2 regions of the Kocuria sp. MNB10 genome follow, and region 2 is predicted to be linked to the other one. Evidence: predicted binding sites of a transcription regulator. Region 2 holds the regulator's gene; the other holds the start of a gene.
What was found. The regulator HrcA, encoded in region 2, represses chaperone genes, less so after heat shock. The targets are predictions, from matches to a motif close to TTNGCACTCGNNNNNNNCGAGTGCNAA.

Region 1 (3,379 bases), 650 kb from region 2:
CCCGGGCCGAGCGCCACGATCCGGTCGCCGGGGGACGCGGCATCCGCCCACGGCCCCGCATAGCCTTCGGTGCCGTGCAGGGCGACGTCGATCCATACGGTCTCGGCGTCGGGTTCCGTGTGGCGCAGGGTCATGTGCCGCGTGACGGGCTGGTCCTGGGGTGCGGCGTTTTCGCGCGCGGCCCAGTAGTCGGGGAACGCGCCGGGCGCGGTCGCCGCGAGCGTGGCTGCGGAGAAGAAGACGAGCTTGACGTACTTCTCCGGCGCCTCCATGTCCTGGAACTGCTCGGCGTTCTCGATCCTGCACACCACGCGCACCATGCCCGGGGAGAGCTGAATCCGGTCCGTAACCGTGAGGTTGAGCTGGGGTTTGCGGGGTCGCGCCGGAGTTTGTGCCATGCGTCCAGCGTAGGTGCTGCTACGCGGGCAGTTCCCACGAGACGGGCTGGGCGCCCTGTTGTTGCAGCAGCTCGTTGGCGCGGGAGAACGGGCGGGAACCGAAGAACCCCCGGGACGCGGACAACGGGGACGGGTGCACCGATTCCACGGTGGGCGCCCCACCCAGCCAGTCCTTGGTGCCGCGGGCGTCGCGACCCCACAGGATGCCGACGAGGGGTTGCTCGCGCGCCCCGAGCGCGCGGATCGCGCACTCCGTGACCGCTTCCCAGCCCTTGCCCCGGTGGGACGCGGGGGAGCCCGCGCGCACCGTGAGGACCCTGTTGAGCAGCATGACGCCCTGCTCGGCCCACGAGGACAGGTCCCCGTGCGCGGGCGGCGTGATCCCCAGATCGGAGTGCAGTTCCTTGTAGATGTTCTGCAGGGACCGCGGGATCGGGCGCACGTCCGGGGCCACCGAGAACGAGAGGCCCATCGCGTGGCCCGGGGTGGGGTAGGGGTCCTGGCCCACGATCAACACCTTGACCGCGGACATCGGCTCGCGAAGCGCGCGGAAGATGTGGTCCCCAGCGGGCAGGGTGTGGTGGCCCTCGGCGTGTTCGGCGCGCAGGAACTCGCCCACGGCCCGGATCTGCGGCTCCACGGGCTGCAAGGCACGGGCCCACTCCTCGTTCATGATCTCGTGCAACGGGGGCGGGGTGTTCACGGTGCGACCTCCAGGGCGTGCGGCCTCCGGGTGCCGCCCGGAGCGTTAGGGTTGAGCCCATGTCTACCACGGGCGACGGCCTCGACGAGCTCGACCGGGCCATCCTGGACCTGGAGTCCGAGCACTGGAAGTACCGCGGCGCCAAGGAGTCCGCGATCCGCTCCCGCCTGGGGTTGAGCCCCGTGCACTACTACCAACGGCTCAACGCCCTGATCTCCTCAGAGGCCGCCGCGCGCCACGCCCCCATGCTGATCTCCCGGTTGCGCCGCGCGCGCAATCGCTGAGTGGGTCCCCGGGTGCGCGTGGGATAGTGGGCAGCGCACCGCGGACCCCTGACCGCCGCGGGTCCGGCAGGCGGGGCGCACGCCGTCCCACGGTCCCGGCACCCGCGGGTCGGCGCCCCCGATCCCGCCGTTCGTTGAGGAGAGCCACAGCATGAGCGAGTACCCCCGTGACGAGTTCGACGACGTCCCCGAGGACGGCGCCCGGCAGGGTGCCCACCGGGGCCATAACCCGAACGCCCGAGCGGGGTCCCGGGGCAAGTTCCTGGCGATCCTCGTGACCGGTGTGCTCGCCCTCGTCCTGGGGGCGGTGGCCTTCGTGAACGCCCCGCGCACGGCCCAGGAAGCGCTCGCCCTCCCCGCCGCAGCCGTTGCGGTGTCCGCGGACGACGACGCCGCGGCCGGTGCCTCCGCGGTGGGTGCCGTGGCGCTCGGGACGGCCGCGAGCGACGTCGTGCCCGGAGCCCCCGCGGCCGCCTGAGCCGCCCGTTCAGCCGGGGACGAAACATGAGTCCACTGGACGCAGGGCGTTTGCGGTTCCGGCATGACGAGTGCCACTATGGGATTAGCACTCAGTCGCGTGGACTGCTAACCGGGTCCGGTGGTGGTCGCGCGGCGGACGAGTGACATCACGGTGAGGTGGTTGCGGCGCGGTGAGGATCGCGGCGCGGCACCGTCCGTCGCGGGCATCGTGATGACAAGTCTTGTTTGTCAACCGTCCAGGAGGGACGAAACACATGGCAAAGATGATCGCATTCGACGAAGAAGCCCGCCGCGGCCTCGAGCGGGGCCTGAACACCCTCGCGGACGCCGTCAAGGTCACCCTCGGCCCGCGCGGACGCAACGTGGTCCTCGAGAAGTCCTGGGGCGCCCCCACGATCACCAACGACGGCGTGTCCATCGCCAAGGAGATCGAGCTCGAGGAGCCGTACGAGAAGATCGGCGCCGAGCTCGTCAAGGAGGTCGCCAAGAAGACCGACGACGTCGCCGGTGACGGCACCACCACAGCCACGGTGTTGGCCCAGGCCCTCGTGAAGGAGGGCCTGCGCAACGTGGCCGCCGGTGCGGACCCGCTGTCCCTCAAGCGTGGCATCGAGAAGGCCGTGGCCGCCGTGACCGAGCAGCTGCTGTCCTCCGCCAAGGAGATCGAGACCGAGGAGGAGATCGCCGCGACCGCGTCCATCTCCGCCGCGGACCCGGAGATCGGCAAGCTCATCGCCGAGGCCATGGAGAAGGTCGGCAAGGAAGGTGTCATCACCGTCGAGGAGTCCAACACCTTCGGGCTGGACCTCGAGCTGACCGAGGGCATGCGCTTCGACAAGGGCTACCTCTCCGGTTACTTCGTGACCGACGCCGACCGTCAGGAAGCCGTCCTCGAGGACCCCTACATCCTGATCGTCAACTCCAAGATCTCCGCCGTGAAGGACCTGGTCCCCGTACTCGAGAAGATCATGCAGGCCGGCAAGCCGCTGCTGATCATCGCCGAGGACGTGGACGGCGAAGCGCTCGCCATGCTCGTGCTGAACAAGATGCGCGGTGCCGTGAAGTCCGTGGCCGTCAAGGCCCCCGGCTTCGGTGACCGCCGCAAGGCGCAGCTTGCGGACATCGCGATCCTCACCGGCGGCCAGGTCATCACCGAAGAGGTGGGCCTGTCGCTCGAGTCCGCCACGATCGACCTGCTGGGCCAGGCCCGCAAGGTCGTGGTGACCAAGGACGAGACCACCATCGTGGACGGCGCCGGTACGCAGGAGGAGATCGAGGGTCGCGTGGCCCAGATCCGCGCGGAGATCAACAACTCCGACTCCGACTACGACCGCGAGAAGCTGCAAGAGCGCCTGGCCAAGCTGGCCGGCGGAGTGGCCGTCCTCAAGGCGGGTGCCGCCACCGAGGTCGAGCTCAAGGAGCGCAAGCACCGCATCGAGGATGCCGTGCGCAACGCCAAGGCCGCCGTGGAGGAGGGCATCGTCGCCGGTGGTGGCGTGGCCTTGATCCAGGCC
Region 2 (3,379 bases):
TGGAGATCGTCGCCCTCGCGGAGGAAGGTGGGATCGGGGTCCACCTTCAGTTCCACGAAGAGGTCGCCGTTGGGTCCGCCGGCGGTGCCGGCCTCACCCTGGCCGCCCAGGCGGATGCGGTTGCCGGACTGGATGCCGGCGGGGATCTTCACGGTCAGGGGGCGGCGGTCGCGCACGCGGCCCTCGCCGTAGCACTCGTGGCACGGGCTCTCGATCACGGTGCCGAAGCCGTTGCACTGGGAGCACGGGGCCTGGGTGGTGACCATGCCCAGGATGGACTGGCGCTGGTACTGCATGTGGCCGGAGCCGCGGCACATGGTACACGTCACGGGGCTCGTGCCGGGCTGGCAGCACGTGCCCTGGCACGTGGGGCACACGACGGCGGTGTCCACCGTGATGTCCTTCTCCATGCCGAACACGGCGTCCTTGAGGGAGATCCGCACGTTGATCAGGGCGTCCTGGCCCTGGCGGGTGCGGGACTGGGGGCCGCGCTGGCCACCGGCTCCCGCGCCCTGGAAGAACGTCTCGAAGATGTCGGAGAAGCCGAAGCCCGTTCCGGGGAAGCCCCCGCCGAAGCCGGTGTCCGTGCCGTTCTCGTTGCCTGTGGCGTCGTAGACACGGCGTTTGTCCGGGTCGGAGAGGACGTCATTGGCGTGGGAGACGCGCTTGAACTCCTCGGCGGCCTCGGGTGAGGGGTTCACGTCCGGGTGAAGTTTGCGGGCCTTCTTGCGGTAGGCGCGCTTGATCTCTTCGGCGCTGGCGTCCCGGCTCACGCCGAGGGTTTCGTAGTGATCGCTCACGATGTCGTCGTTTCTTCTTTCGTCGGTTCTACGGTCGAGCGGGGCGGGCGGCGCTCACGTGCGCTCAGCCCCCAGGTTCTTGGACAGGTAGCGGGCCACCGCGCGCACGGAGGCCATGGTCGTGGGGTAGTCCATGCGTGTGGGCCCCACGACTCCCACCTTGGACGCGGCGTGCGGACCGTAACCCGTGGCCACCACGGACGCCTCCGCCAGGGGGTCGTCGCTGTGGTCGGAGCCGATGCGCACCGCGACCCCGCGTTCGTCCTGCTGCATCTCGGACAACAATCGCAGCATGGCCACTTGTTCCTCAAGCGCCTCGAGCACCGGGGAGATGCTCTGCGGGAAGTCCCCGCTGAAGCGCGCGAGGTTCGCGGTCCCGGCCATCACCAGGCGGTGTTCGTCCGACACCGCTGCGAGCACCGCGAGCGCCCCGGTCACCGCGGTCCCGGCGTCGCGCAGTTCCTCGGGCAGGGCCGGGGGCAGGGTCACGGCGGCGTCGGGGACGTCTTCCACGGGCCTGCCGAGCAGGCGTGCGAGCACGTGGGCGCGCAGCTCCAGCAGCTGGGCCTCGGTCAGGGTGACGGGCAGTTCCACGGTGCGTTGGGCCACGCGTCCGGTGGTGGGGATCAGGATCACGAGTACGCGGGCGTCTCCCACGTCCACGAGTTCCACGTGGCGCACGGTGATCCCGGTGCGCACGGGATACTGGATCACGGCCACCTGGTGGGTGAGCTGGGCGAGCAGGCGCACGGTGCGCTCCATGATGTCGTCCAGGTCCTGGGCGCCGTCCATGAACACCTGGATCGCGCGGCGCTGGGCGGAGGTGAGGGGCTCCAGAGCTGCGATCTGGTTGACGAACTCGCGGTAACCTCGGTCCGTGGGGATCCGCCCCGAGCTCGTGTGCGGGGCCACGATCAGCCCGTCCTCCTCGAGGGCGGCCATGTCGTTGCGCACCGTGGCGGAGGAGACGGGTAGGCGGTGGCGTTCCACGAGCGCCTTGGACCCCACGGGTTCACGCGAATGGACGTAGTCCTCCACGATGGCGCGCAGGATCTGCGCTCGGCGCGGATGCTCCATGTGTCTCACCTCCCGTTGCTGGCAATTCTGGCACTCAAGAGTTCACAGTGCTAATCCTGGCCGTCCGGGGCCCGTGGGTCAGGGGCCGATTTTGATACGCTCGCGGCTGATTCGCCTGCCCGGCGGCGCGCTCGCGCCGCGGCACGACGTGGAGGAGTCGCCCGTGAACGCATCCGGCTGGTCCTGGGGTCCCCGGGACCTAGGCAGTCCCGACGTCGCCCGCACCGGTCCCGTCTCCCGGGACGTCCCCGTGGCCCGGGACATGGTGCTCGAGGACGTGGAGACCGGGTGGGTGGGCGCCGTCGTGGGCGTGGAGACCATCGGCGGGATGCGCGTGGTGGGTCTGGAGGACCGGCACGGGCGCGTGAAGTCCTTCCCCCTGGGCCCGGGCTTCCTCCTGGACGGCGAACCCGTGCGGCTGGGCCCGCCCGAGACCCGCAGCGCCCCGGCCAAGCCCCGGATCACGCGTTCGGGGTCGGTCGAGGTCGAGAACCTGCGCGCGTCCGTGGCCAAGGAGTCGCGTGTGTGGGTCGAGGGGTACCACGACGCCGAGCTCGTGGCCAAGGTGTGGGGCCACGACCTCGCGGTCGAGGGCACCGTGGTGGAACCCCTGCACGGGATCGACGACCTCCCCTCAGCCATCGCCGAGTTCCACCCCGGCCCGCAGCGCCGGCTCGGGATCCTCGTGGACCACCTGGTCGCGGGCTCCAAGGAGTCCAGGATCGCCCAGGAGGCGCTCGCGGTCCCGGGTGCCCGGGACAACGTGCTCATCCTCGGACACCCCTACGTGGACATCTGGCAGGCCGTGAAGCCCAGCGCCCTGGGGATCCGGGAGTGGCCCGTGATCCCGCGCGGGGTGGATTGGAAGACCGGGATGGCACGCGCGCTGGGCCTGCCGCACCGCACACCCCAGGACGTGGGGCGGGCGTGGCAGGCGATCCTTGCACGAGTGAACACGTACGCAGACCTCGAACCGGCCCTGCTGGGCCGCGTGGAGGAGCTCATCGACTTCCTCACCGCCCCGGACGCCGCCGATTCCTGACCCGGGCTGCGCCTGACCTGCGGTGACCCACGACGTCGACGGCGCTCGCAGCCGGTGGTCTACGGCTTCGGTGACCCGCGTTAGCGGTGACCACCAGCGTGGGTGACGCCTGGCGTCGTCGTCCGGCGCGAGCCACGCGGGAACGACCGTAGGATGGGAGCACCGGCGTCCTCCGACCCGGATGGCTACCGCCCGTGAAAGGCACACCCGCTCGTGACTGACGCTGCTCCCTCCCCCTCCACTCGCTCCGCCGAGACTCCGTTCGAGTCCGTGGCCCCCGTGGCGCAACCCCTGGACGTGTCCCAGGACCGGCAGTGGGCCACCCTCGCCCACCTGGGTGGCGTGGTGGGCGTACTGCCCAGCTACATGATCCACCGGGTGTTCAAGGACCGCGGTCCCTTCACCGCTCAGGAATCCCGGGAAGCCGCCAACTACACCATGCTGCCCACCCTGGTGATCC

Region 1: a site for HrcA is predicted at 1,948-1,974, ahead of groL (chaperonin GroEL). Genes of this name have one in related genera too.

Annotation. Positions count from the first base shown of each region.
Region 1 is NZ_CM133411.1:624,491-627,869, reverse strand. It holds gene ACW9PK_RS02810 (siderophore-interacting protein) at 1-398, opposite strand, end outside; gene ACW9PK_RS02805 (uracil-DNA glycosylase) at 418-1,101, opposite strand; gene ACW9PK_RS02800 (DUF3263 domain-containing protein) at 1,161-1,385, shown strand; gene ACW9PK_RS02795 (hypothetical protein) at 1,537-1,863, shown strand; gene groL (chaperonin GroEL) at 2,120-3,379, shown strand, end outside.
Region 2 is NZ_CM133411.1:2,842,283-2,845,661, forward strand. It holds gene dnaJ (molecular chaperone DnaJ) at 1-800, opposite strand, end outside; gene hrcA (heat-inducible transcriptional repressor HrcA) at 855-1,877, opposite strand; gene ACW9PK_RS12940 (DUF3097 family protein) at 2,041-2,919, shown strand; gene ACW9PK_RS12945 (DUF4870 domain-containing protein) at 3,133-3,379, shown strand, end outside.